4 regions of the Paenibacillus apis genome follow, and region 4 is predicted to be linked to each of the others. Evidence: a T-box and tRNA genes for the amino acid it is inferred to sense, from the RefSeq annotation. Region 4 holds a T-box; the other regions hold tRNA genes.
The links. A T-box is a leader RNA that pairs with one kind of tRNA and senses whether it is charged. The one in region 4 lies ahead of argS (arginine--tRNA ligase), so its partner is inferred to be a tRNA-Arg.

Region 1 (7,384 bases), on a different contig from region 4:
AATGGAAGGTGATCGACGGCAAGCCATATGTATCGGTGAATGTGGTAGTCGACCACCTGGGGGTAACGTCGAATTGGAATCAAGCCAAAGATGCGTTGAACCTGGTTCCGCATAAGCTGAATGATGTCAAGATCACTACCCAGCGGCTGGAAAAGGTCATTCCGGAGGCTTCGATCAAGGTTGAGTATCCTCAAATCAGCGGTTTGCGCAATAAGACGGCTGAAACTTCGATCAATGCGCTGCTGCAGGAGCGAGCGAAGTCTTTTGTAGAGCGGGCGCTTAAGGAAACCAAGGAGAATCAGCCATCTCCGAACGGCAGCCCTTACGAATATCTGGGGAACTATACGGTGACCTTTAACCGGGGAGGACTGCTGAGCATTCTGGAGCAGACCTATGCTTATACAGGAGGGGCGCACGGAATCAGCGTGCGGGAAGGGTTAACCTTCCGCCTGAGTGACGGCAAGCTGCTGACGCTGGATGAGGTACTGCGGAAGAACCCTGATTTCCGGAAAATCGTTGACCCGTCGATCGCCAAGCAGCTGAAGCAGACCGAGGGCTACTTTGGCGGCTTCAAGACGATCGGCAGCAACCCGGATTACTATTTGAAAAATAACGGGGTGGTCATCTTCTTCCAGCTCTATGACTACCTGCCGTATGCCTACGGGTTCCCGGAATTTTATTTCCCGTTCCCGGAGTTATATAAGTCGAATTAATAATTGTACGCGCTGGGGCAACGTGTGAAGTGTGCTTAAGATCGCTGTTGTTCACGGATTTCCTTGATTAAATTAACCCATAGATGGGTAGAAATCCGTTCACAAAGGCGAACGCTGACGCTTCATCAGCACACTTCACCCTTATGCCCTTTCTGCGTAGCTACTTAGTTCAACTTATATCAGTTAAATAAAACCGCAGAAGCCTCTCGCATGGCATCGGCGTCTCCTTGACGGAGATAGCCGATACAGCGGGAGGCTTCTTTATGGGTTGCTCTATGGAACACTATGGATTACTCTGTCCCCAGCTCCAATGGAACTATACGGAACTGGTCGACATCGGCGAGCCCGCGGTTGGTGATCCGCAGCTCAGGAATGACCGGCAGGGCGATCAGGGAGAAGGTCATGAACGGCGCGTTCAAGGTGCAGCCGAGCGTCTTCCAGGCCTGCTCCAGCTCCTGAACCTGCCGGGCGACGGTAGGGAGCGGCTGATCGGACATCAGGCCGGCAATGACCATCGGCACTGCCGCCAGCACCTGGCCGTCCAGCACGGCGATCATGCCGCCTCCGAGCTTCGCCAGCTCATTGGCGGCGAAGGCCATCTCCTCGTGGCTGGCGCCCATCACGAGGAGGTTGTGGCTGTCGTGGGCGACCGTCGACGCCACGGCACCGCGCTTAAGGCCGAAGCCTTGCGCGAAGGCCAACGAGATTTGACCGCTCCCATGGTGGCGGTCAATGCACGCGAGCGTGAGCACATCCTGCTCCACGCTCGGCTGGATGTACCCGCCCGCCACCTCGAGGCGGGCGGTTCCGCGTCCGGTTCGCGCGCTATTTTCAATCGCGCGAATGACGCGGACCGCGGTGCCGCTGCTGGCTGCGCCAAGCGTGCTCGGCACCGCGAAGTCGCCCGGTACCAGAGGCCGGGCGAGGCGTACCGAATCCCGCGCATGCGCCGGGTATTCGTACACCGGGAAGCCGGCGCGAAGCTCGCCGTCTTCCCACACGATCTCGCCGTCCGCAATGACTGTGGACGGCTCCATCCGGCCCAGATCGCCGATCAGCAGCACATCGGCGCATTTGCCGGGGGCGATGCCCCCGACATCACCGTCGACCCGGAAGTAACGGGCCGTATTGATCGAGCCCATCTGAATCGCCTTGACGGGATCTACGCCTTCTTTGATGGCCCGGCGTACGACATGATTCATATGGCCTTTCTCAATCAAGGTCTGCGGGTATACATCGTCCGTGATCAGCAGAACCTGGGCGGAATCCGCCCCGTCCTCTGTAACGACCTTGATCACTTCCTTGACATCATGCCAGGCAGAGCCTTCACGCACCATCAGATACATGCCCAGCTCCAGCTTGCGCAGACCCTGCTCCCGGGTTACGGTCTCGTGACAAGACGATACCCCGGAGGCGATATAAGCTTGCAGCTCGGAATCCGAGTCACTAGGGAAATGTCCGGTCACGGTCTTGCCAGCGTTAATCGTAGCGGCAATTTCTCCGGCCATTTTTGGATCACCGTGCACGACGCCGGGGAAATTCATCACTTCGCCCAGTCCGGCCACGCCTTCCCAGGTCATGCCCTCCTCAATGTCGGAGACATGCAAGCAGGCTCCGGCATCCTCCAGATCATCGGTGGAAGGAACACAAGACGGAAAGGTGGTGTAGACCTTCAGCGGCAGCTGCTGGCCCTCTTCGTGCATCCAGCGGACGCCCTCTGAGCCGAAGACGTTGGCAATCTCGTGCGGGTCCATAAATACCCCGGTCGTTCCTTTTGCCAAGGCAGCCTTGGCGAATTCCGTTACAGACAGCATGGTGCTCTCTACGTGCATGTGTCCATCCAGCAAGCCTGGAACGATGTATCTGCCCTTCGCATGGACGAGAATGGTATCAGGGCCGGCCAGATGAGCGGCTGAGCCGATATAGGCAATGCGGCCAGCCGCAATTGCCACATCCGTATGGGGCTGCAGCTTGCCCGTGTACACATTGACCAGCGTACCGTCCAGAATAATTAAATCTGCTTTTCTACTGCCGGTAGCAACCTCTGCCAGCACCCGGCTGACTTCCGGAAGCTTCTTTCTTCGGCTTGCACACATTCTGCTTCACTCCTTGAATTTTCAGTATTCAGAATATTTCGGAATGCTTCATATATTTTCATTATTTTTTCACTGATTGCCTTGAAATGCAAGCAAAAAGACTGCGCCCCCAGATCAAAAACAATCCGGGAACAGCAGTCCTGTAGTTGATTTTATAAAAATTACTTGTTGTCCGGCATCGGTGTCTTCTCGATAACACGATCGATCAGGCCGTAGTCCTTCGCTTCAGCAGCACTCATGAAATAGTCGCGGTCGGTGTCCTTCTCGATCCGATCCAGCGGCTGTCCGGTCCGTTCAGCGAGGATCTTGTTCAGCTTGTCGCGCATCTTGAGAATCCGGCGGGCACGAATCTCAATATCCGTTGCCTGGCCTTCTGCTCCGCCGAGCGGCTGGTGAATCATAATTTCACTGTTCGGCAGCGCATAACGCTTGCCTGGTGCGCCTGCGTTCAGCAGGAAAGCGCCCATAGAAGCCGCGAGTCCTACGCAGATGGTAGACACATCGGACTTAATGAATTGCATCGTATCAAAAATGGCCATCCCAGCCGTAATGGAACCGCCAGGGCTATTAATGTACAGATGGATATCCTTTCCAGGGTCTTCCGCATCCAGAAACAGCATCTGTGCGATAATCGCGTTGGCCACAACATCATTTACCTGCGAACCGAGGAAAATGATCCGGTCTTTCAGCAGTCTGGAATAGATGTCATAAGCGCGTTCGCCCCGGTTACTTTGTTCAACGACCATAGGTATATAGCTCACCGAAAAAACCTCCCTGTTTTATCCATTAGTTTATAACTCCATGCTTCTCGAGTCTGCCAACTTTATAAAGGTTCGATCTTTGGCACAAGGGTAAGGCAATAGTATGAATGGATAATTCATACGGTTGACTCGACAATGTGCAAATGTTCCTCAACTCTATAAGAATTGACGGAATCGAGAAATATTAACCTCATCATAATCAATTTCAAACAGAAAGTCAAAGATAGTCAAACTCTAGGTAACAAAAAAGCCCAAACGGGCATTCAACCTGAAAAACATTATGCATTGTAAAAGATAAAATGGCGCGCCCGCGAGGAATCGAACCTCGATCTCAGGCTCCGGAGGCCTACGTCATATCCATTGGACCACGGGCGCATATTTTGAATAGCAGCTTTTTTAACGTGCAGAAATGATTATATGCCATCCACTAATAAATTGCAAGCTAAATTCCCGAAGCTGAAATCCCCGAAGCCTGTTGTTGTTCTGAGATCATACTGTGAGACACCGCGCGCTTGGATCCGCGCTCGGTGCGAAATGTACACATGCGTACTTCGCCGCATCTTGCAGAATCTGCTGAATAGCCAGCGGTGGTGCATACTTACATGAAAATGTGCAATAGCACAAAGGACAGTTAAACATCGGAGGGCGAGTTAGAGGGGCAGCCGTGTGAAATGATCCTACAATCGCTGTTGTTCACAGATTTCCAGGATTGGACTAAGTTCTCACAAGGGGGAAATCTGCTCACAAAGGCGAACGCTCCGAGTCTATGCTCCCGATGCAGCTTTCTTACAGAAAGCTTTTATTTCAAAACCTTTCACACTCTTGTCCTAACTATCGCGCTTATTGAGTTCAACTGAAATGCAGTTTGCACATGAATGTGCCTAAGATGCATTGCAATAACTGCACTGCTATTAACTTACCTCCTTGCAGCATTCAAGCAGGAGACTAAGCACAGCCTTGGGCTAAGCGCGAACGGCAGCTTGCGCGATAGCTTATGCACGACGTCAATGACCTGCCGCGCCTAAAGTTGCACCTCCGCCTCATGATAAATACGGCCCTTGCACCGAAACTTTGCTCATCCGGTCGCGATTTAGTGAAATTACTTCCCTTAAAATCTTCATTCGACGCACGAACCCACTTTTAGTGAAAAAACTTACCTTAGATCGCCAGTAACTAGCCAAACCCGTGTTTTAGTCAATTTTAAGTACAAAAATTTCACTATATCCGCATTTCTATCATTTCTACTGAATTTAAGGTAACTTTTTTCACTGGATACCCATAAGACTCATATTTCATGTGGACGAGCGATCACCGTCATGCTGCGAAACACGCGCGCTGGAAGCTGCGCTCGGTGCGGGGTCTATGCATGCGTACTTGGTCGGACATTTTGCTGCATCTACTGAAATAACCCTTGCACTGCGGGCTTGTTGAAATGGGGTATCCCCAATGATGATGCGGTGTCGTCTATTTACTGTTTGAATGCATCTGCGTCATAGAGAGAGTGCGGTGCATCCAGCACCTATAAAGCCGATCCAAAGAGTCTGCGTAAAAGGGTATAAGCGTGAAGGTGGGTGCAGTAACAGCTTTCTGAAAGAAAGCTGCATCGGGAGCATACGCTCGGAGCGTTCGCCTTTGCGAGTGGGTTTCTACCGTATGATAGCTTAGTTCAATCAAAGAAATCCGCGAGTAACAACGATCGAAGCCAACCTTCACACGTTACCCCTCGGAGCGCAGAGTTATTAAGCTGGCTCCACTGCTGCCCTCTCGCACGAAACTGCGACACTAATCCCCCGCATCCCTTACGGGATAAGCTAAGAGCAAAAATTTATAAAAAAGTATTGTACTGAAAGCGCTTCTATGATACTTTATGAATATATAAAAACGTTTTTATTCAGAGGGGTGTAGTAGTTGTATGGGTAAGGTTACGATTAAGGATGTAGCGAAGGCGGCGGGTGTTTCCATTTCGACGGTATCGAATGCATTGAATGATGTTGACGTCTTGAATCCGGAGACCAAGTCTCATGTGCTGAAGATTGCCAAGCAGCTTAACTACGTGCCTAATCTGAACGGGAAGCTCTTGAAGTCGAAGAAGACGAACATGATTGGCTTTTTCACGACAAGTGTATCCGGTCCGTACTTCTACATTCTGGTTGAGTCCATGGCACGGGAATGCGAACGGCTCGGCTATGGTCTGAACGTGATGGTTACGGCGGACAAACATACGATTATCAGTAATATTCTTGGCAGACGCGTCGATGGCGTGATCATTTATGAAGAATCGCGGATTGACGAGAATGATATAGCTATGATGGAGAAGGATAAGGTGAAGGCGGTATTTCTGGACCGGGTGATCCAGAAGGAAACGATGGGAACCGTGATTTTCAATTCCTTTGCTTCTGGCTATGAGGCTACGAAATACCTGATTAGTCTGGGGCATAAAAGGATTGCCTACATTTCCGGCGTGGATACGATGTATGACAGCGTGCAGCGGAAGGAAGGCTATCTGGCGGCATTGCGGGAGCATCAGCTTCCGGCGGATGAAGAGATGATATTACAGGGTTATTTTGAAGAAGAAGGTACTTATAACGCTGTAAAAGGTTATTTGCATAAGTTTCCGGGGAAGAAGCCGGACGCTTTTTTGGCGGGCAACGACTTGAGTGCGATCGGGTGCATCAAGGCGCTGCGAACGCATGGTTACGAGGTTCCAAGAGATATTAGTGTGGTGGGCTTTGACGATATTGATATTGCCCAATATTTCACGCCGCCTTTGACGACGGTAAGGAATCAGATTGCAAGGCAGGGTATTCTCGCAGTGGACCATTTGGTCAATATGATCCACAAACAGGAGCAAGGGAAGGTTCAGAAGCTGGGCGGGGAGTTGATCGTGCGCGGCTCCAGCCATGTGAGGCTGACCAATTCGTAGGCTGCAATGCTTTTTGGAATAAAACATAAAGGGGGATTTTCATGCCCAATATAAAAACGTTTTTATTATTCGAAAGCGATAGAAAATCCGAAGGAGGAAGACAGCATGGCTAAGTCAGCGGTAATGAAAAAGCCGATAGGACAAAGGATGAAAGAGTTCCTGATTGATTTCGGACGCCAGTGGGAAATTCAATCGATGATCTGGCCCGGCATTATTTTTATGGTTATTTTCTGCTATGTCCCTATCTACGGATTGACGATCGCTTTTAAAAGCTACACGGTCATTGACACCATTGATACCGCTCCGTGGGTGGGTCTGGAGAACTTCCGGATTATCGCAACGGACAAATACTTCTGGGACTCGGTTGTCAATACGCTTGGGATCAGCTTTCTGAAGCTGGCGATCGGATTCGTCATTCCCATTATTCTGGCGATCATGATCTATGAGTTAAGCATGGGCCGGTTTAAAAAGATCGTGCAGACGATTTCTTACCTGCCGCACTTTCTGTCCTGGATCGTACTGGGCGGGATGCTGATCACCTGGTTCTCGACGACAGGGCTATTCAACCAGCTGTTGCTTGATCTCGGACTCATCTCTCAGGCGCAGAATATTTTGCTGGATCCAGAGAAATATTGGTGGATTGCCGTTCTGTCGGATATCTGGAAAGAAGCCGGCTGGGGAACGATTCTGTATCTGGCCATCATGGCTAAGATCGATCCTACCTATTATGAAGCGGCAAAAATTGACGGTGCGAGCCGTCTGAGACAAATCTGGAACATTACCCTTCCGAACATGAAGATGATTATCAGCTTGAACCTGATCCTGACCGTAAGCGGATTGCTCGGCTCCAACCTGGACCAGACACTCGTATTGATGAACTCTCAGAACCGG
Region 2 (7,384 bases), on a different contig from region 4:
CTGCAATGCCGATATCCGCTTCTCTCGCCTCTCCTGGCCCATTAACTGCACAGCCAAGTACGGACACCTTAATAGGAACCTTCAAATTAGCGATATAGTCCTCGACTTCATTAGCGAGCGAGAACAGATCGATATCCAGACGCCCGCATGTCGGACAGGATACAAGGGTAGCCGCGTTGGAGATCAGGCCAAATGTCTTAAGCAGCTCTCTTGCTACCTTCACTTCTTCCACCGGATCCGCACTCAGTGAAATGCGCACTGTCGAGCCAATTCCCATAGACAGCAAAGCGCCGATTCCCGCCGCACTCTTTACGGTTCCCGAGAACAGCGTTCCCGCCTCCGTAATTCCAAGATGAAGCGGGTAAGGGATAACCTCCGCCGCCTTACTATAGGCTGCAATCGCCATCGGCACATCAGAGGCTTTTAAAGATACGATAATATCATGAAAATCCAGTTCCTCTAGAATGCCGATATGGTACAAGGCGCTTTCCACCATAGCCTCAGGAGTCGGATAACCGTATTTCTCCAGTAAATGGCTTTCCAGCGAACCGGCGTTAACCCCGATACGGATCGGAATACCCCGTTCTTTACAAGCCTTTACCACAGCCTCCACCTTTTCGCGACGGCCAATGTTCCCCGGGTTAATCCGCACCTTGTCGATCCCGTTCTCGATAGCTTTCAAGGCCAGCTTATAATTAAAATGAATATCCGCGACGAGCGGAATATGAATCTGCTTCTTGATCTCCTTGATGGCTTCTGCAGCCTCATCATTGTTGACCGTTACCCGGACAAGCTGGCAGCCTGCTTCCTCCAACCGCAGAATTTCCGCTACCGTAGCGTCAACATCTGCAGTCTTCGTTGTGCACATGCTTTGAATAAGGACTTCATTGCTGCCGCCAATCGTCAAATTCCCGACCTTGACCGGGCGCGTATTCTGTCTCAAGAAAGTCATTACATATCTCCCCCCAATAACGCCAAAGCTCCACCCCTGGCAGAGCAAGCGGAATAAAACCGCCTCCTCCCCAGAAGTGGAGATTGGGTCATCTATGCTGTGAAAGCCGCGCAGTTAGAACTTACGCGCTTTCCTCTTGCTTTTTGTTCTTGTTCTTCTTGCCTCCAAGCTCAGGAGACGTCTTCTCAACGACTACCTTCTCAGTGATCACGCAATCTGTAACATCATCCCGGGAAGGCACTTCGTACATCACATCCAGCATGATGCCTTCAATGATTGCGCGAAGTCCACGGGCACCGGTATTCCGCTTGATTGCTTCCTGGGCAATGGCCTCCAGCGCCTTGGGCTCGAACTGCAAGTTCACATTATCAAGCTCCAGCAGCTTCTGGTATTGCTTCACCAAGGCATTTTTGGGTTCGGCCAAAATCCGGACCAATGTCTTCTCATCCAACGGCTCCAAAGTCGAAATGACTGGAAGACGGCCGACAAACTCCGGAATCAGACCAAATTTAAGCAGGTCTTCAGGCAATACCATAGACAAGTATTCACCTGGCTTGAGGTCCTTTTGACCTTCGCTGCCTGCGTTAAACCCGATGACCTTCTTGCCGATCCGACGCTTGATCATCTGCTCAAGCCCATCAAAGGCACCGCCGCAGATGAACAAAATATTGGTCGTATCGATCTGGATAAATTCCTGATGCGGATGCTTGCGTCCTCCTTGCGGCGGAACGGAAGCTACTGTACCTTCCAATATTTTGAGCAATGCCTGCTGGACACCTTCGCCGGATACGTCACGGGTAATGGACGGGTTTTCCGATTTACGGGCAACCTTATCGATCTCATCAATATAGATGATGCCGCGCTCTGCCTTCTCCACATCATAATCTGCGGCCTGAATGAGCTTCAATAGAATATTCTCGACATCCTCACCCACATAGCCCGCTTCGGTTAAGGATGTAGCGTCCGCAATTGCAAACGGAACATTCAGGATTTTCGCCATGGTCTGAGCCAAGAGCGTCTTCCCTGACCCTGTAGGGCCGAGCAGCAAAATGTTACTCTTCTGCAATTCAACATCATCGATCTTGCTATGCGTATTTACCCGTTTATAGTGATTGTACACCGCAACGGACAACGATTTTTTCGCATACTCTTGACCAATAACATATTGATCCAGAATATCGCGAATTTCTCTTGGCTTCGGAATTTCCTTCAGGTCCAGCTCTTCCTCATGGCCGAGCTCCTCTTCTACAATTTCCGTGCACAATTCGATACATTCATCACATATATATACGCCCGGTCCGGCAACAAGCTTGCGAACCTGCTCCTGCGATTTACCGCAGAAGGAACATTTCAGCTGTCCCTTTTCGTCGTTAAATTTAAACATGTAAACACCCCTTCAAATATTAGATAGGCTTGGTGATGACCTGGTCGATAATCCCGTAGGCCTTAGCCTCTTCCGCGCTCATAAAAAAGTCGCGATCAGTGTCACGCTCGATTTTTTCAAGGGGTTGACCCGTTCGATCCACATAAATTTGGTTTAACTTCTCGCGTGTCTTAATAATCCACTCCGCGTGGATCTTGATATCGGCTGCCTGTCCCCGGACTCCGCCAAGCGGCTGGTGAATCATCACTTCACTATTCGGAAGCGCAAAGCGCTTGCCCGGTGCTCCCGCTGTCAGCAGCAAGGAGCCCATGCTAGCAGCCATGCCCACACAAATCGTGGACACATCCGGCTTGATAATCTGCATCGTATCATATATACCCATACCGGCTGTAACGGAACCACCCGGAGAATTGATGTAGAGATGAATATCCTTTTCAGGATCCTCTGCAGCAAGGAACAGCAATTGGGCAATTACGAGATTGGCAACATCATCATCAATCGCATTGCTCAGGAAAATAATTCGATCCTTGAGGAGTCTCGAATAAATATCATAAGACCGTTCTCCACGGTTTGTTTGCTCTACGACCATAGGTACCAGACTCATTAGCGACCAACCTCTCTTCATGTTCAGATAAATTGCTTACCACATATTTTATCACGTTCATAGGGCTATGTCATTTCTCACGCAATAACCCGCGTCTCTTTGAGATTACCTTATGTAACAGTTGTATTTGCAGAACTATTCTGGAAATAACTGTATAGCAAAAAGTGAAAAATTAAGGCACGCATTTAAGTATACGTGCCTTAATGAATGTCATGCAATTCAGCAAATGATTGCCAAGCGCAGTTCTTATTCTTCGTCTGTCTTCGCTCCAGCGGCTTCTTCCGCTTTCGGCTCGGACTTTGCTGCTTTCTTCGTTGTCTTCTTTGCCGCAGGCTTTGCAGCTTCTTCAGACTTTTCAGCCGCAACTTCCTTTGCGTTTGCAATCAGGAATTGGATCGTTTTGCGCAGAAGGACATCTTCCCTCAAGCTGCCGAGCGAGCCGTTAGCAGCAAGAATATTGCGGATTTCTTCAGGGGAACGCTTGTAAGCATCAGCCATGTCCTGAAGCTCTTTGTTAATTTCTTCTTCCGAAGCATCGATATTCTCAGCCTTGGCGATTTGCTCAAGCACCAGGTTGTTGCGAACACGCTTCTCGGCATCGACCTTCATTTGCTCCTTCAAGTCTTCTACCGTTTGACCGGAGAATCCAAGGAACATATCCAGGTTCATGCCTTGCGCACGCAAGCGGTTGTCGAAGTCGCGAACCATGTTTTGTACTTCACTTTGAACCATGGCTTCTGGAATCTCTACTTCCGCATTTTCGCCAACTTTATCTACAAGCACCTTTTCACGTTCAGCTTCTGCTTCTTTGCTCTTGCGGTCAGCAAGCTGCTTCTTCAAATCGGACTTGAATTCGTCCAATGTATCGAATTCGCTGACATCCTTTGCGAACTCATCATCAAGCGCTGGCAGTTCCTTACGCTTGATCTCATGAACCTTCACCTTAAATACAGCTTCCTTATTAGCAAGCTCTTCTGCTTGATAGGTTTCAGGGAAGGTTACAGTAACATCCTTGAAATCTCCCGTAGCCAAACCGATCACTTGGTCTTCAAAGCCAGGAATGAAGGTGTTGCTTCCAAGCTCCAGGGAATAGCGCTCGGCTTTGCCGCCTTCAAACGGTACGCCGTCCACGGATCCGTCAAAGTCGATTACTACCGTATCGCCTTGCTTAGCTGCTTCTTCGTCGATAACAACCAGCTCGGCATGACGCTCTTGCAGGCGAGTAAGCTCTTCATTTAGCTCGTCTTCGCTTACTTCAACGTTTGCAGCTGGAACTTCTACGCCTTTATAATCGCCAAGCTTCACTTCAGGCTTCACAATCACTTTAGCCTTGAACTTGAAGGCTTGTCCTTTTTCAAATTGCTCAATGTCTACTTCTGGACGGTCAACCGGGAAAATGTCGGTTTGCTCTACCGCTTCAGAGTATACTTCAGGAAGCAAGATATCGATTGCGTCTTGGTACAGGCTTTCAACGCCAAAGCGGGCTTCAAAGATCGGCCGCGGCACTTTACCTTTACGGAATCCAGGTACATTTGCTTTTTTGACTACCTTTTGAAAAGCTTTATCCAGTGCTGCGGCGACACGTTCCGCATCCACTTCGACCTCGAGAACGCCGAGGTTCTTCTCTATTTTTTCCCAAGTTGCTTTCATTTTATGCCTTCCCCTCCAAATTTCCATATACTTAAATACTGAAACCTCAATCGCGATCAAACAGCTATCTTGGTTCCAGTATAGCTGTCATTGTTCCACGATCAGAATAACCATTACATTATAAACAACAATACAGCATTTTACAAGGGCTCATCCAAGCCGCGAATTTTCCGGACTTTTAAAGAGCATACCGCTACGATTTAAAGACTAACCTTTCAGCCCGCCGGCGACAAATTGCCGGATGGAGCGATAAGCCTGCTCATAACGGAGTCTCAGACTATCTGTGATACTGTACATGGAGCGAATCTCCTGTTCATCCAGGTTTGCCGGGACACTCTCTGACACCGTCTTATGCAATGCCGCCGCCCAGATATCAATGAAATCATCCTCTTCGTTGAGCAATGAAATGTAGTCCTTTGTTCCATACATAGCCATGATAAACTGGCTCCAAAGCTCTTGCGAAAAATAAAACAAGGTCGGATTCTGCACCTGTGCATGATCCGCAATCCGATCCAAGACGGCATGAATCGGCCTAGGAAAATCCTCCGGATTCAGCGGAACAAAGTCCAACTCGATCTCTACTCTCTCGCCAGAGCGCGATAACGTGACGATCCCTGAAGTCTCCCTTCTTCGCAAAATCTGCAAGGCCCGAAACTGCAATAACGGATGTAGCTGCTGCTGTTCCAGCCAGTCGATCAATGCCTTATCAACTTCCGGCTTATCGAGATAGGCCAGTTGATCCAGCGCCAGCAAGGTCTGTTCGGACAGCGGCTTTTTGATAACGGTGTTAAGCAGCTTTTCGGCATATTGCGCATCCTCCGCCATCTTCGCCTCCAGATGCCGCCTCGCCATTTCTTCTTCTCCCTCGTCTTCTGTTCGGGATTGCTCCGCCGCTTCTCCCTGAAGGTTGGGAAATGCATCGATTAACCAATTCAACAAGGCGCGCCACTCATCATACAGACGTTCCTCTTGTCCTTGGCATTGCAACAAAAACCGCAACAGATCAGCCGCCTCGCCATAGCGCTCCGTCTCCAGCATACGAGTCAGCTCAATCTGATAGAAATCCAGTGTCTTCGGAAATAACACCAGGTTGTTTTCGCTATTGTGATTCCCGCTAATGATACCACCCCCTGACGTCCGTTCTAATCAGTGAGATTATAGCATAGAGATGCAAGAAGGCAAAAATGGCTAGAACAAGCAAGCTATTGCGAAACCCGGATTAACGTGATAAAATATTTTTTGCTTCTGTTTTTTATGTCCCAGTAGCTCAGCTGGATAGAGCAACGGCCTTCTAAGCCGTCGGTCAGGGGTTCGAATCCCTTCTGGGACGTATAGGATAAAGGCTCCTCTCGAGGAGCCTTTTGTTGTCCCATCGGGATGAGAACCCCTTGGGGGTTCGTCGGAGTGAGACAGTCGGTGCCCAGCGGACTGTCCGATCGGAGTCTCGCGCCGGAGCGCGAGTATCCCTTCTGGGACGTATAGGATAAAGGCTCCTCTCGAGGAGCCTTTTGTCGTTCCATCGGGATGAGAACCCCTGGGGGTTCGTCGAAGTGAGACAGTCGGTGCCCAGCGGACTGTCCGATCGGAGTCTCGCGCCGGAGCGCGAGTATCCTTCTGGGACGCCATTTAAAAAAGAGAAGAGACGAAGTTGCTAATCACATTCTATTGACTTGATCGTTGCGTCGTACTTTACAATCGTTGTATAAAATTTGTATGGAGGTAACAGATGAGTGAGCTTATAAAAATACGCGACATATCATTAAATTACAATATTTCTACACGCGCATTGAAATACTACGAGGATATGGGGCTACTATCCAGCACCCGAAGTGAGGATTATGCCTATAGAATGTATGATAAGTTGGCCATAAAAAGGCTGGAGCAAATATTGATTCTCCGTAAGCTGAATATCAGCATAAAAGATATCCAGCGTATATTTGACTCAACGGGCTCTCAGGTAGTACTGGACGTTCTTGAGAATAAAGTTAGCGATATTGACGAGGAAGTAGCACTTCTTCACGAGTTGAAGTCGATCGTTCTAGAGTTTATTGCACAAATTAAAAAAGCCAATTTTGCTAAGGATGCGGATGTGAGGCTGCTATACGAAAAAGCGCAGGAAATTGAAGGACAGCTTATCCATGTTGACTACAACGGAAAACCAGCGGATGTAAACCGTTTGATTGAAATAACCGAAAAACTAGACAGGAAAATTCCAGATGTAATGATTGTAAGGATTCCGAAATTCCTGGCACTGACATCGCAGTATCAAGACTTTGGTGATTTGTTCAATGAAGCTAGTTTGATGTTTTGGATGGATAGACATAGACAGCTAGAACAAAAAATTATCTTCGACTGCGCCGACTTTCTGTGCCGAAAAAGCGATGGGAAATTCAGATGGTTGTATAGCGTACAGGAGTGTGTCAAGGAAATGGATACCGCTCCGTACGAAGCGGTTGAATTTGAGGGCGGCTTGTACGCTTCTGCAGTATGCATTGACGGTGATGATAACAGTATTATGAAAGTTGAACATAAAATCCTGAAATGGTTGGAGAAGACGAATTTCATGCTTGATAGCGAACGAGATATCATGGGGAATATGACCTATAATGACGAGGAAGTAAGAAAAGGCCTTGGTTATGAACAGCTGCAAAGATATGTTCCTATAAAACTAAAGGAAGAAGGCTTAGCCCCTTGAAAACGATGCTAGGAATAATGAAAAAGCGAAATAACGATATTCCTGAAAACATATTGTCTATATTTGAAGACATTGTGCAAACATATAGTGGAAACGAGT
Region 3 (7,384 bases), on a different contig from region 4:
GGTTTCAACGTAGACGCAAAACAAAAAAGCCGCAAAAAGCCTTGAAAAGCGGGTGAAGGGAATCGAACCCTCGCCTCAAGCTTGGGAAGCTGGCATTCTACCATTGAACTACACCCGCATTTAACTACACTATTATAGCAATAAAGCGGATTGATTTCAAATAACCATAATCTTTCGTTCTGCAGCAAGGGTGCGCAGATCGATATTCAATTGCTCCTTTTGAGCTGCATCTAATTCCAATTTCATTCCATAATGGAATAACCCGTCTGCGACTTGCCGTTGCCAACGAACGTACCCCGTATACACCTGGGAGTTCTCGCCGAGATGAAGATGAATGGAGGCTCCAATCAAATTCTGTACAACATGCAAATTCAGCGAGGTTTGAATTCTGCAGCCTGCCTTGCTGATATCAATCAGTACAGCCTCAGCAAGTTTGCTGGCCACAGCAGATTGATTAATTGTAGTAATCTGAATGAAACAGCCTGTAGGCGGAGTTAAGGAATACCTAAAGGGCTCTTTTCTGCGATTCTCCATGGATGAAATACAGCCTCCAACTTATTATGTCTTAATGCCGTTCAGAATGAGTTGTACAACGTCGCGAATCTCCTTCTCCATCCCATGACTGCCCATCTGAGAACAGAAAGCGCGTAACAAACAACCCAATTAGTGAGGAGCCGATAAATCGAAAAAATTGAAAACGAGGGAGGTCTATGACCTCTCCCTTAGACTTATAATGTTCAAATAATCTCGATAAACATGATTCATTTTCCTCCCGAATACTGTATTCGATATTTTAGCACATTTTCCCTGAAAAAAGTTAAGTCGTCTGATGTTTTCTTAGTGCGATTCCATCAGCAGGCTGAATATCGTAGAGAAGGCTGTCAGAACAACGACACTTCGATTTCAGTTATAGTGACATAAAAGTGTAGAAATTGGTGTCAGGTATCCGTTGGATTGTGCCATTCCGTTACAGTTATAATCGAAGATATCGTACAGGAATATGTATTTAAAAAGACAAGGAGATTGGAGGCGGAGAGATGGCCAGAAAAACAAAAAAGGTGACCGTGGTCGGATCAGGGCTTGTAGGAGCGGCCTGCGCTTACTCTATGATTAATCAATCGATTTGCGATGAGATTATGATGGTGGACCGGACTTACGACAGAGCTGTAGCCCAGGCTCTTGATCTGTCTCACTGCATGGACTTCACATCAAGCCGCACGAAGGTATATGCAGGCCGGTTAGAGGATTGTCGGGATGTGGATGTTGTTATATTGACTGCCGGAGCTAATCCGAAGCCGGGCCAAACTCGGCTTGATCTCCTTGAAGAAGCGGATAAAATCACCCGAGGTATCGTCCGTCAAATCATGGACAGCGGTTTTGACGGGGTGTTTGTCGTAGCGGCGAATCCTGTCGATGCGGTAACTTATATCGTCCGAGAAGAGTCCGACCTTCCTCGCGAGCGAGTGATTGGGACGGGAACCTCGTTGGACTCGGCACGACTTAAAACACTTTTGTCTGACGTATTTTCCATCGATCCGCGAAGTGTGAACGGTTATGCTCTGGGTGAGCATGGCGAGTCACAATTCGTCGCTTGGTCCCATGTCACTATCGGAGGCAAGCCTCTGCTACAAATTTTGGACCAGCACAAGGAGAGATTCCAGCATGTGGATCTTCAGGAAATCGAACAGAAGACCAAGGACGCCGGATGGGAAATCTTTACCCGCAAAGGCAATACCCAATTTGGTATAGGGAATGCCATTGCCTATATCGTGCGTTCCATTTTGAACGATGACCATAAAATCATCGCCATCTCTGCCATTCTGGAGGGAGAATATCAGCAAAGCAATGTGTGCACCGGGGTACCGGCCATCATTGGCGAAGGCGGTATTCAAGAGGTTATCGAATTAAATCTAAGCCTAGAGGAGCGGCAAAAGTTTGAGCAATCCTGCGGGATATTACGGAAAGCGCTGGAGAAGCTTGCCGATGCGCAGACGTAAGCAGTGTATTTTCGGGGGTTCTCATCCCAATGGAACGACAAAAGGCTCCTTGAGAGGAGCCTTTTTGTTATACGTCCCAGAAGGATACTCGCGCTTCGGCGCGAGACTCCGTTCGACAGTCTGCTAGGCACTGATCGTCTCACTTCGACGAACCCCCAAGGGGTTCTCATCCTGTTTGGACGCAAAAAGAACCGGTTCATATGAACCGGTTCTTTATCTACGTCCCAGAAGGGATTCGAACCCCTGACCGACGGCTTAGAAGGCCGTTGCTCTATCCAGCTGAGCTACTGGGACACGTTTTGAGACAACAGTAATATTATACCGCATCGCTTCGTTTTTTCAAGTCCCAAATGAACAATATCTTGATTAGATAACCTTAGTAACCCCCTATCACCGAGCTCTTCCCCGCTCACCACGGCCGAAGTTAGATACATATCGTTATTAACCAAGTCCAGCTCCTTATCCGCCCGACCGCGAAAAATCATATGAATAATGCCCTAATTTACTTCCATATTAGCAACTTTATCCTTTTCTTATCCGTCATATTAGTTATTAAAAGAAGGAGTGCGCCTATTTCATGAAAAAGTTGAACATGAGTGTTCTTGCCGTTGCCCTTTCGGCTACGCTGGCCGGCTGCGCTGCTGACAAAGCTGCCGAGCCGACTTCTCCAAGTCCCGTAACCCGGGACACCGAAGCCGATGAGGTTGCCAAGCCGCTAATAGTAGCAAAATCGCTTACCATTGAATCTTTAGGGAGCGGATATCATACGCCTTATACCGATCAGAACGAGATTGGGCTATTTATGCAGGCCATACATACTGCTGAACGGATCACCGGCATCTTGAATGTAGGAGAACAGGATTATCGTCTTCATATCGAAGATACAGATGGCAAGAAATACACTTATACTTTGTGGCTAAGGGATAACAGCGAGCAGGCCATGCTGATGGATATGCAGGATACCCGGACCGGCTACACCGTTTCAAAGCAGCTTACCGAGCAATTGAAGCAGATTATGTTCGCGGAGCCTGAGATAACGCAATTAACCTTCCGTACGGAACGAGGCCCCGGCGAAGAACTGCTTGCCGTGCCCGAAGGCTTAAGAAAGGATCAATACATGCTGTCCGGTGGGCCGTCTTTGAAGCTGCAAGGCAAAACCTATGTAAGCACGCACCTCTTTTACGGCGATCATAACGCTATTAATGCTATCGTTGCCCTTGATCCCTCTACGGATCGGGCAGAGGTTGTGTGGAGCGAGAAGCTCACCGATTCCAACAACCGCTGGAACAACGCGTTTATGAGCAGCTATACGCCGCTGTTTCCGCTGAGCGAGCACCAACTGGTATTTCTGGAACCGGAATTGACGGAGGACGCAGGGGAATACCACCTCTCCGCTTACGATATACGCACAGGTGAAATCAAGCGGCTGCGGGAGGCCTTCTGGCCGCTTACAGATGATTATGATTATGACTATATCTACAAATTCAATTGGAAAGCTGACGAGCAGAAATTGTTTATGCAGAGTTATTTGGGGAATGTATGGTTGTTTGACCTGAAAACGGGAGACGATGAGGTTCATCTGCTGAAATACCGCGTCATCCCTCACTCGACAACTGGCGCACCATCCCTGTTCTTGTCGCCGTCCTTCAAAAGGTTCGTGCACGACGACGAAAGCGGGGATCTGACCTTCTACACCAGCAGCGGAAAAAAGCTCCGTTCCATAGCGCTGCCGGAGGAAGATTACGTCCCCTCCCAAAAAATCAAGTGGAACCCTGCGGGCACCGTCGCCTGGATGGAGCAATCCGAGGACAGCCAGGGACGAATTCTGGACATAGATATCGATTACTTGCGCATCGCGCCCCGCGAGCTTCATTTCTATGATCCGGACGGACAATCCCTGGGAAGCCTGGCGGCCCCAGACGATGAAAATGCCGCCTTGGAGGTTGCAGGCTGGATGGATGAAAATGTGGCCGTCATTAAATCATATACAATCCAAGGCAGATCAGACGAAAGTCCGGAATCAAGGGTCCGGGATGAAGCTTACTATCTCTACAACGTGAGCTCGAAGCAATCGGGGGATCCCCTTACCGCCATGCCCCTGGAAGCCGCACCGGTAACGGACCCCCGGGACAAGGTTGTGCTGCCGGAGGAAGCAGCCGTCGTCGCCGACGGCGAGATTCGGTTCCCGGCCAAATAAGTCGCCCTGCGGGCGGCTTTTTTGTTGCAGTAAACTGTACAAACAGGAGGCTACTTCATTATGGTGTTACCCTGCAGCAATCTCAAGCGGATGGCATAACACCCTTAAATATATGATAAATGCCGATTACGCTCCCTCCTTCTCATACGGACAGCTCTTTCTGCAGGCGATCTGCGATTCCCGGGTAGGCCAGAAGCCTTGCCTTGAATTCTTTGCGCTGCCGCTCGGGAGAAGGCCACCCCTGATCGCCGAACTCCTCTTCGCTCACAACAGCTGTTGCTTGATGCATATCATTATTAAACCAGTCAATTTCCTCATCCGCATTGCTGCGGATCATACGGATGATTTCATAGCCGTCATCCGCCGACTCCGATCGGGCAATATAGACATACAATTGCGGCCCGTCTGCCTCTCCTGGCAATACCTGAACCATCGCGCAAGGCTGTCCGTCCAGCATCGTCACATTTCTGAAAGCAGCCTCTTTAATATAGTACATTTACTTATTCCTCCTCTGTATATCCCATCGACCGCGACAATTGCTCACGAGTCTCCGGCGTTCCAAAACGATAAATTAGCTTGTACAAAGCATCTACAACACTTTGATACCCTGCATTCACATCCTGTTCCGGCGAATCAGGCCAGGGATACGTAAACGCCAGAAACGAGCGGGTCTCCTGTTCGCCAAGCTGCTCCAGCAAATGACTAACCTGATCCGCCTCCTCGGGAGTCGCTTCAATCCTCCATTCATATGCCGTGGCCTGCTGGTCCTCCAGCAATGATCTGCCTTGCAAAGACACATAGTAGATCTTCTTATCAGTAGAGTTCATCGTCGTCACCCTCCATGCGGTTCATCTCGATTCTGCATAGTTTTCCATGCTGGACAGACATTTTATGCTTGCTCCAGGCATATTTTGTTATTACTTTTCATCCGGGTAAGGTTTATTGGTGAAAGCCAGGCAGAGAGAGGAGACAGCATCATGTGCGGAATTGCCGGATTTATCGAGTGGAATCGAGATTTAACGAGAGAACTGGATTTAGTGCTTGACATGACATCGTGTCTGGAAAAGCGAGGTCCGGATGCCCAGGGAACCTGGATTTCCGGACCTTGTGCCTTTGGTCATCGGCGTCTGAGCGTCATGGACCCTGAGAATGGAGCGCAGCCCATGGTCTTTACGGAGGAGGATGCCACCTATGCCATTGTATATAATGGCGAAATTTATAATGCGCCAGAGCTTCGCAAGGAACTGGAACAACGGGGACACCGGTTCAACACCCATTGCGACACGGAGGTTTTGCTCCAGGCCTATATGGAATGGGGACCGGATTGCTTGGAGCGATTAAATGGTATTTTTGCTTTTGCAGTCTGGGACAGCGGAAGACAGCATGTCTTTTTTGCCCGGGATCGCCTGGGCGTTAAGCCCTTATTCTATTGCAATCTGGACGGTACGCTGATTTTTGCCTCCGAGCCCAAGTCTCTTCTTAAGCATCCGAAAATGCAAGCGGCGGTCGGAGCGGACGGCCTTGCCGAGATTTTCGTTATTGGGCCAGCTCGAACTCCGGGACACGGAATCTACAAAAACATGAAGGAGCTCCGCCCAGGCCATGCTATGATCTTCAACCGCTCCGGCTTGCAGGTCTTTACCTATTGGAAGCTGCGAGCGGCAACGCATCATGATTCTGTAGAGGATACAGCCGCTACGATCCGCAGTCTCCTGCAGGATACCGTGGAACGGCAGCTGCTGTCGGATGTTCCGGTATGCACTCTTCTCTCCGGGGGACTCGATTCCAGCGCGCTAACTGCACTTGCGGTTGATTACTACCGAAGAACCGGGCAAGGTCAGGTGCACACTTACTCTGTAGATTATGTCGATAATGACAAGTATTTTCAGGCTCACAGCTATCAGCCCGGGGCTGATGCTCCTTGGATTAAACGGATGGTGGAGGAGCTTGGAACAGAGCATCATTGGATTGCGTTTGATACACCCGAGCTCCTGAAATCATTGCCCGATTCGACCGAAGCGCGGGATCTCCCTGGCATGGCGGATGTGGATGCATCTTTATTATTATTTTGCCGTGAGATTAAAAAAGGGGCTACCGTTGCAATTTCTGGGGAAGCGGCTGATGAGGTGTTTGGGGGATATCCATGGTTTCACCGCGAAGAGCTGCTTGGAGCAGGCACCTTCCCTTGGTCAATTGCAACTGATTTAAGGGCAGACCTGCTCTCGTCAGAGGTTCGGGACTGGATCAAGCCGGAGCAATATGTGGCTGAGCGGTATCAGGAAGCGCTCGACGAAGTGCCGCACTTACAAGGAGAAACTCCTGAACAATCACGAATGAGGACGATGTCTTATCTCAATATCACCCGTTTCATGCCAACTTTACTGGACCGAAAGGACCGAATGAGTATGGGTGCCGGGTTGGAGGTTCGTGTTCCTTTCTGTGACCACCGATTAGTGGATTATGTCTGGAATATCCCATGGGAGATCAAAGCGTTAGGAGGCCGCGAAAAAGGAATTCTTCGCAAAGCGCTTGAGGGGGTATTGCCGGAAGATGTATTGTATCGAAAAAAGAGTCCTTACCCGAAAACCCATAATCCGGAGTACCTCTCTGCTGTGAAAGCGGAGGTTCTAAACATTCTGAATGATCCGTCCTCGCCCATCCTTCCGTTAATCAACAAGGCGCGCATCCTGGAGATTGCCTCCTCACCGGAGTCTTCCACCAATCTGCCCTGGTTCGGACAACTCATGTCCGGTCCGCAGCTGTTTGCGTACCTTGCCCAGGTTAATCATTGGCTGAGCAAGTACCAGGTATCGGTTGGTTAATTAGAGCAATGCGAAGCAAAAAGAGCCCTGAACTTCCGCGCTAGGAAGCTCAGGGCTCTTACCGGTTATATAAGGCTGTCTGACTCCGCCGCTTAAGCCTTCAGCTTCGCAGCCAGCTCGCGGAGCGCCGCACCGCGGTGACTTATGGCCTGCTTCTCCTCGAGCGTCAGCTCAGACATCGTCTTCTCATAATCCGGAAGGTAAAACAGCGGATCATAGCCGAAGCCGCCGTCTCCTGCCGGTGTCGAGGTGATCCACCCTTCAACAGAGCCTGATGCTTCCGTAAAATCACCGGTAGCCGGATCATACAAAGCAAGGTGGCAAATGAAGCGAGCCGTGCCCAGCAGCGGCTGCTCCGTATCTTCGCC
Region 4 (7,384 bases):
CCTCGGCATCACAAGCGTATTCGGCATGATCGGTCTGACCAGCTTCGGCTATCTGGACAAGGTAAAGCCGAAGGTGATCGGTACGCTGAATAACACGCAGGGACATATCCATGTCTTCCTTGATGATCTGGTCGCCGGACTGGCAGCAGCCGCTTCGGCAAGAATCGCGCATAAAGACGACAACGCTGCGACATATTTTGCAAATTAATCCAGTCCCTTACTCACAGGCACCATGCGCTCTTTGTTGCGGTAATTTTGACAATTGTGTTATCATTACTCTATTATTGGGCTCAACAATATTGTAGGGGGCTTGGAAGAGGACATGTGGACTGTAATGTACATTGCGCCTACCGCGAAGATTGCGGACATGATCAAGACGAGACTCACCGAAGAAGGCTTTCTTGTCCAAACCCGTCCTGTCAATTTATCCAAACAGCAGTTTGAGATTCTTGTACCGTCAGGTGAACTCGAAGAGGTTCAGGAAGTGCTTAATAACATATTGCATCCATAAGAGGCAAGGAAATCATGAAGACACGGTTTCCTTGTCTTGCTGCGATGTGGCGAAATATGGAATGCTGAAGAGGTGGAGTTGTGTTTAAAGACTTGTTCCAGAAGAAAAGAAAATACGCGACCATTCCTTCAGAACGATTGGGAAGCGATCCGCTGCCGGCGGAAGGAGACCGCCCCAAGCGGGAGATCCCGGAAGGTCTGATGAACAAATGCAGCCGCTGCGGCAGCATTCAATACAGTAAAGAGCTGGAGAAGAACCTGAAAGTTTGCTCCTCCTGCGGACATCATATGCGGCTGAATGCGATAGAGCGAATCCGGATGACGGTCGATGAGGGCAGCTTCATTGAGTATGATGAGGATCTTGTATCTGTGGATCCGCTGAGCTTTCCTGGCTATGCCAGCAAGCTGGAGCAGCAGAAGATGAAATCGGGCCTGCGGGAAGCTGTAGTGACCGGCGAAGGACTTGTTGGCGGCTTTCCGGCAGTGATGGCGGTGATGAGCTTTGACTTTTTCTCCGGAAGCATGGGTTCCGTGGTTGGAGAGAAAATCACCCGCGCTATCGAAGCAGCTACAGAGAAGCGCCTGCCGCTTGTCATCTTCTCGACCTCGGGGGGCGCACGCATGCAGGAGAGCATCCTAAGTCTCATGCAGATGGCGAAGACGAGCGCCGCGCTTGCACGGCTGGACGAGCAGGGAGGCTTGTTTATCTCGGTCATTACCGATCCGACGACCGGAGGGGTATCGGCCAGCTTTGCCATGCTCGGCGATATTATTATGGCTGAACCGGGAGCCGTATTCGGGTTCGCCGGACGGATTGTCATTGAGCAGACGATTCGCCAGAAGCTGCCGGATGATTTTCAGACAGCAGAATTCAATCTTCAGCACGGGCAACTGGATATGGTCGTTCATCGGAAAGAGATGAGGGCAACCTTGTCCAAGCTGCTGGAGATGCATTCTCCGAAAGGAGGAGTGTAGAATGGCCGTGGAAATGCCTTTTGAAGCGCCTCTCGCTCAATTAAGGGAGAAGATTCGGGAACTGGAGCAGTTTGGTCAAGAGAAGGGAATTGACTTCAGCGAGGAAATTGCTCGCCTGGAAGAGAGATACAAGGAGCTGGAGGAGGAAATCTACAGCAATATCTCCCCTTCCCAAAAAATGCATCTGGCCCGCCACCATCAGCGCCCGACATCCCTGGATCTGATCGGGCTGATCTTTGAGGATTATATGGAGCTCCATGGAGACCGCCTGTTCGGAGATGATCTTGCTGTGGTCGGAGGCCTTGCTAAATTGGACGGTGTTCCGGTTACTGTGCTTGGGCAGCAGCGGGGGAAGGATACGAAGGATAATATCGCCCGCTTCTTCGGCAGCGCCCATCCTGAGGGCTTCCGCAAGGCGCTCAGATTAATGCGCCAGGCGGACAAGTTTGGACGCCCGATCATTACGTTTATCGATACCAAAGGCGCTTATCCGGGCATTACTGCGGAGGAGAGAGGGCAGTCGGAAGCGATCGCCCGCAATCTGCTGGAAATGGCTAAACTTCGCGTGCCCGTAATCTGTGTGGTCATCGGGGAAGGCGGTAGCGGCGGCGCGCTTGCTCTCGGAGTCGGCAATCGGGTTCTGATGCTGGAGAATGCGATTTATTCGGTAATCTCTCCGAATGGTGCGGCATCTATTCTCTGGAAGGATGCATCCAAGGCTGACCAGGCTGCCGAAGCGATGAAAATTACAGCACAGGATCTGCTCGAAATGGAAGTGATCGAGGAAATTGTACCTGAGCCAAAGGGCGGGGCTCATCGAGATTACGAGGAAGCAGCGGCAGCTATCAAGGAGCGCCTGCTGCGTCACTTGGAGGAGCTGTCTGCGCTTCATCCGGATGAGCTTGTAGAGGACCGCTACCGGAAGTTCCGTAAGATCGGCGAATTTGAAGAGCAAAGAAAAACGGCTGAAATGCCGATAATAGATACTGTAACGGCAAGCAATGACTAATATACGGCAAAGACTGTTACAATATGAGAAACTTCCTATACAAATGTAGGTTTTTGTAGTAAATTTAGTTGTTGGAAAAGATGTTATAGAGAGAAAAATTTAATACGGAGGAAACCCAAATGCGCAAAACAAAAATCGTATGTACTATCGGTCCTTCTAGTGAATCGTTAGAGAACATCAAGAAGCTGATTATGGCCGGAATGAACGTCGCTCGCCTTAACTTCTCCCACGGAGATTATGAGGAGCATGGCGGCCGGATCAAGACGATCCGCCAGGCGAGTGCTGAGCTGGGGAAATCAATCGCCATACTGTTGGACACAAAAGGTCCTGAAATCCGCACAGGCAAGCTGAAAGAAGAGCCGATCGAGCTTGAGCAAGACGAACTTATCACTTTGACTACTGAAGAGATTCTTGGTGACAAAGACCGTATCTCCATTACCTATTCGGATCTCCCGAATGATGTTGAAGTAGGTTCGACAATCCTGATCGACGACGGTCTGATCGGTCTGACTGTTCTGGATATTCAAGGAACCGAAATCAAGTGCCGTATCGTAAACGGCGGTACGATCAAGAGTAAAAAAGGCGTAAATGTACCCGGCGTTAACATTTCCCTGCCAGGCATCACCGAGAAAGATGCTAACGATATCAAGTTTGGGATCGAACAAGGCGTCGATTTTATTGCCGCTTCCTTCGTTCGTAAAGCTAGCGATGTACTTGAAATTCGTGAACTTCTTGAGAAGAACAACGCCACTCACATTCACATCATCTCCAAAATTGAGAACCAGCAGGGTGTAGACAACCTGGATGAAATCCTGGAGGTTTCCGATGGCCTTATGGTTGCTCGCGGCGACCTTGGCGTTGAAATTCCTGCTGAAGATGTGCCGTTGGCCCAAAAACGCATGATCGAGAAATGTAACCGTGTCGGCAAGCCAGTTATCACGGCTACGCAGATGCTCGACTCGATGCAACGCAACCCGCGTCCTACACGCGCTGAGGCGAGTGACGTGGCTAATGCGATCTTTGACGGAACGGATGCGATCATGCTGTCCGGCGAGACGGCTGCAGGGAAATACCCTGTTGAATCCGTTCTGACGATGTCCCGTATTGCCGAGAAGGCGGAATCTGCACTGGAATACCGCGAGATTTTCATTAAGCAAAGCAATGCGCAACAAACAACTGTAACCGAAGCGATCAGCCAATCCGTAGCTAATTCGGCACTGGAATTGAACGCGAAGGCAATCATTTCTTCGACGGAAACCGGCTATACTGCCCGTATGGTATCGAAGTATCGTCCGAAGGCGCCGATTATTGCGGTTACTACCGAAGAATCAACCATGCGCCGTCTTGCACTGAACTGGGGTGTTACTCCGGTTAAGGGTCAGATCGCAACCTCTACGGACGAAATGTTCGATTATGCAATGAAGGGCGGATTGGATTCCGGCCTGGTTAAAGAAGGAGATCTGGTTGTCATTACAGCTGGTATTCCGCTTGGACGTTCCGGTTCGACCAACCTGGTTAAGATCGGTCAAATCCGTAAATAATTGCTGCTATTACAATCAAAGCAATGGGAAGCCTGGCAACAGGCTATCCCGTTGCTTTTTTATAGGGAGGTGTAGCGTGATGTATATTAGTGAGCTTGCGATTAAACCGAAGTATTTTGAGTTTGATATGATGGGGATTATATACCATGCTCACTATCTGGGCTGGTTTGAGGCTGGGCGAACGAAGCTGATCGAGGACTTGGGATTGAATTATATTCACATGGAACAGGCCGGATACATATCCCCGGTGCAGGAGATGAAGGTGGAATACAGAAAAGGAATCCGCTATGGGGATGAGGTGCTTCTTCGCACCTGGATCAAGGAGAATGGCGGCGTGAAGACTGTGTACAGCTATGAAGTGCTGAATGGACAGGGCGAGTTGTGTGTAAAAGGAACCTCTGTCCATTATGTGGTCAGACGCGAGGATTTCAAGCCTGTTCAATTCAAAAAGATATTTCCCGACTGGTATGCCAGATTTGCGGAGGCCAGTGAGTAAATTTTGATTATCGGGAATCAACAAGGTACAATACTCCTTAAGGCGATATTCAGTGCCGAAACTTGAATGCATGCAAGATGCTGGAAAAGGAGTTAACTATGCGGAAATGGATAGCCTTGCTGATCGTTATTGTTCCGGTCGTTGAGTTTTGGGGATACGCATTCGTTGCGGACAGACTCGGACTTGGGAAGACGATCTTTCTGACGTTGGCTACCTCGGTCATTGGCGGTTTGATGATGCAGTTTGAAGGAAGAAAGGTAATGGCCGACGCGAAATCGCAGATTAACGGCGGTCAGGTTCCCGGTAAAATGGCTATTGACGGGATGTGCGTCTTTGCCGGCGGGATCATGCTGTTGCTTCCGGGATTTGTAACGGATGTGCTCGGATTTATTCTGGTATTTCCATTAACACGTCCGCTCTGCCGCGCACTGCTGATGAAATGGATCGGGAAGAAGCTGAAGGATGGTACGATTACCTTTTATCGTCGTTGACTTATTGATCATCATCGTTTATAAATATAAACACGTGAATTTTCATAATCTAAGTTCAAAAAGTCAGCTGAATTACTTCGTGATCAAAAAATGACTTTTTGAAAACCTCTATAAGCAATATCGAGGAACGGGACAGTAGCTGATCTATAGTCTATTCAAGCGAGCCGGGAGGGTGGAAGCCGGTATAGACTGGGTAAGCGAAACGGGCCCGGGAGATGGTTTACCGAACGAATCCCTCAAGTAGGTAAATCCGGCACTGGCCGTTATCCAGCAGAGTGACCGGAGCGGTTGTCCGGTACTTAGAGTGGCACCGCGGGAACTTCAAGTCTCTCGTCTCTTTTTAGAGGCGAGGGCTTTTTTTTATTTTATGGAGAGGGTGAAAATATGAATGAAAAAGCTGCAAAGGGCTGTGGCTGACAAACTGCATGATTGGCTTGAAGGAATCGAGGCGGAAGAACTACTGAAGCTGATGGAAGTTCCCTCAGATGCTTCAAAGGGGGATCTCTCGCTGCCTTGCTTCAAGCTAAGCAAGAAGCTGCGCAAGGCTCCTCAGGAGCTTGCCGATCAACTGGCAAATGCAATCAATGGTTCTCTGGATTCGCAATCGGGAATCGCCCATGCTGAATCTTTGTCGGGTTACCTGAACATTTACTTGGATCCCAAGGTGATCACACCGGGTATTTTGCGGGATATATTGGAGGCTGGCGAAGGATACGGCTCCCATCAGGAGGGGAGCGGGAAGACGATCGTTGTTGACTTCTCTTCTCCTAACGTAGCAAAACCGTTTCATGTTGGACATTTGCGTTCAACAGTAATTGGCGGTGCGCTCGTCCGCATTTTCAAATTCATGGGTTATGAGTGCATCGGCATTAATCATCTGGGGGACTGGGGGACCCAATTCGGCAAGCTTGCTGTCGCCTATCGTCTGTGGGGAGATCCGGGAAGGCTTGAGCAGGGGGCTATTGACGAGTTGCTTAGCCTGTATGTCAGATTCCATGAAGAAGCAGAGCGCCGTCCTGAACTGGAAGCTGAGGCGAGAGCGGTCTTTGCCCGAATGGAGCAGGGAGATGCAGAGATGCTGGAGCAATGGAAGTGGTTCGTTGAGCTCAGCCTGTCTGAATTCAACCGGATTTATGAGCTGATGGGGATCTCGTTCGATCATATTACGGGAGAGAGCTTCTACAATGACAAGATGGACCGGGTCATTACCGAGCTGCAGGAGCGGGGACTTCTGGAAGAGGATCAGGGGGCGATGCTCGTCCGGTTGGATGATTACAATATGTCTCCGGCATTAATGCTGAAGCAAGACGGCAGCTCGCTCTACCACACGCGTGATGTCGCAGCGGCTTTATATCGTAAGGATACGTATCATTTTCATCAAGCGGTATATGTAACGGATTATTCGCAAAGCCTGCATTTCCGCCAATGGTTCAAGGTTGTGGAGCTTATGGGTTATCCGTGGGCAGATCAACTGGTGCATGTTCCGTTTGGCCGCGTCAGTCTGGAGGGGACAGGCTTTTCTACACGTAAAGGGAATATTGTGAAGCTGGAGGATCTGCTTCAGCAGACAATTGCCAAGGTACGGGAAATTATTGAGGAAAAGAATCCGGAGCTGGAGTGCAAGGATGAGGTGGCAAGACAAGTCGGAGTAGGGGCAGTGATCTTTAACGATCTTAGCTCGAACCGGATTAAGGATATTGTATTTAATTGGGAGCAGGCGCTTAGCTTTGAAGGCGAGACAGGGCCATATGTGCAGTACACATACGCACGCATCTGCAGTCTGCTTCGAAAGGGGAGAGAGGTATCGGAGATCTTCTCTCAAAGCAACTCGATTGAAGAGCTCCACTTGCCCGATTCGGAGGAATATGCCCTGGTGAAGCAGCTATCTCTGTTTCCTCAATCGGTAGAGTCGGCTGCAGCAAAAATGGAGCCTTCAATCCTATCTCGTTACCTTGTAGATACTGCGCAAGCCTTTAACCGGTTCTACCATCATTGTCCGGTCATGGATGCTGAGCGGAAGCTGCGCGATTCGAGACTGCTTCTGACGGAAGGCGTGCGTATTACCCTGAATAACGGCCTGAAGCTGATCGGGCTTGAAGCGCCTGAACGAATGTAATCTCCGCTGTTGTCCTGTTTAACGCAGCTTGCCTTCCATAATATAATTTCGAAGATCGCGCAGGAGGCCGGCACGACTCATCGCGCCAAGCAGGATCAGGGCTGCCGGTCCTGCGACCAGGCCGAGGAAGCCGAACAGCTTCAAGCCGATAAACATGGAGATCATGGTCGGCAGCGGATCCAGTCCAACGCTGCTGGCCAGAATCTTCGGTTCAATGATCTGCCTTGCGATAATGATGACTCCGTA

Region 1: it has a tRNA-Arg gene. The T-box ahead of argS (arginine--tRNA ligase) is inferred to sense a tRNA for this amino acid. The anticodon was not compared.
Region 2: it has a tRNA-Arg gene. The T-box ahead of argS (arginine--tRNA ligase) is inferred to sense a tRNA for this amino acid. The anticodon was not compared.
Region 3: it has a tRNA-Arg gene. The T-box ahead of argS (arginine--tRNA ligase) is inferred to sense a tRNA for this amino acid. The anticodon was not compared.

The regions. Positions count from the first base shown of each region.
Region 1 is NZ_BORS01000003.1:347,605-354,988, reverse strand. Features, by position in the region: gene KI362_RS06140 (PdaC/SigV domain-containing protein) at 1-713, shown strand, start outside; gene ade (adenine deaminase) at 1,004-2,809, opposite strand; gene clpP (ATP-dependent Clp endopeptidase proteolytic subunit ClpP) at 2,971-3,570, opposite strand; tRNA gene KI362_RS06125 (tRNA-Arg) at 3,871-3,945, opposite strand; gene KI362_RS06120 (LacI family DNA-binding transcriptional regulator) at 5,483-6,493, shown strand; gene KI362_RS06115 (ABC transporter permease) at 6,599-7,384, shown strand, end outside.
Region 2 is NZ_BORS01000011.1:144,485-151,868, reverse strand. Features, by position in the region: gene ispG (flavodoxin-dependent (E)-4-hydroxy-3-methylbut-2-enyl-diphosphate synthase) at 1-952, opposite strand, end outside; gene clpX (ATP-dependent protease ATP-binding subunit ClpX) at 1,074-2,336, opposite strand; gene clpP (ATP-dependent Clp endopeptidase proteolytic subunit ClpP) at 2,356-2,940, opposite strand; gene tig (trigger factor) at 3,187-4,590, opposite strand; gene KI362_RS16680 (hypothetical protein) at 4,798-5,628, opposite strand; tRNA gene KI362_RS16675 (tRNA-Arg) at 5,847-5,920, shown strand; gene KI362_RS16670 (MerR family transcriptional regulator) at 6,317-7,285, shown strand; gene KI362_RS16665 (hypothetical protein) at 7,303-7,384, shown strand, end outside.
Region 3 is NZ_BORS01000011.1:136,559-143,942, reverse strand. Features, by position in the region: tRNA gene KI362_RS16660 (tRNA-Gly) at 48-118, opposite strand; gene KI362_RS16655 (PilZ domain-containing protein) at 157-534, opposite strand; gene KI362_RS16650 (L-lactate dehydrogenase) at 1,038-1,997, shown strand; tRNA gene KI362_RS16645 (tRNA-Arg) at 2,218-2,291, opposite strand; gene KI362_RS16640 (hypothetical protein) at 2,575-4,194, shown strand; gene KI362_RS16635 (hypothetical protein) at 4,337-4,690, opposite strand; gene KI362_RS16630 (hypothetical protein) at 4,695-5,021, opposite strand; gene asnB (asparagine synthase (glutamine-hydrolyzing)) at 5,172-7,016, shown strand; gene KI362_RS16620 (XTP/dITP diphosphatase) at 7,109-7,384, opposite strand, start outside.
Region 4 is NZ_BORS01000007.1:49,634-57,017, reverse strand. Features, by position in the region: gene KI362_RS11535 (phosphatidylglycerophosphatase A family protein) at 1-208, shown strand, start outside; gene KI362_RS11530 (hypothetical protein) at 323-511, shown strand; gene accD (acetyl-CoA carboxylase, carboxyltransferase subunit beta) at 592-1,485, shown strand; gene KI362_RS11520 (acetyl-CoA carboxylase carboxyltransferase subunit alpha) at 1,487-2,494, shown strand; gene pyk (pyruvate kinase) at 2,614-4,035, shown strand; gene KI362_RS11510 (acyl-CoA thioesterase) at 4,115-4,531, shown strand; gene KI362_RS11505 (FxsA family protein) at 4,630-5,022, shown strand; T-box leader at 5,137-5,363, shown strand; gene argS (arginine--tRNA ligase) at 5,411-7,138, shown strand; gene ytvI (sporulation integral membrane protein YtvI) at 7,157-7,384, opposite strand, start outside.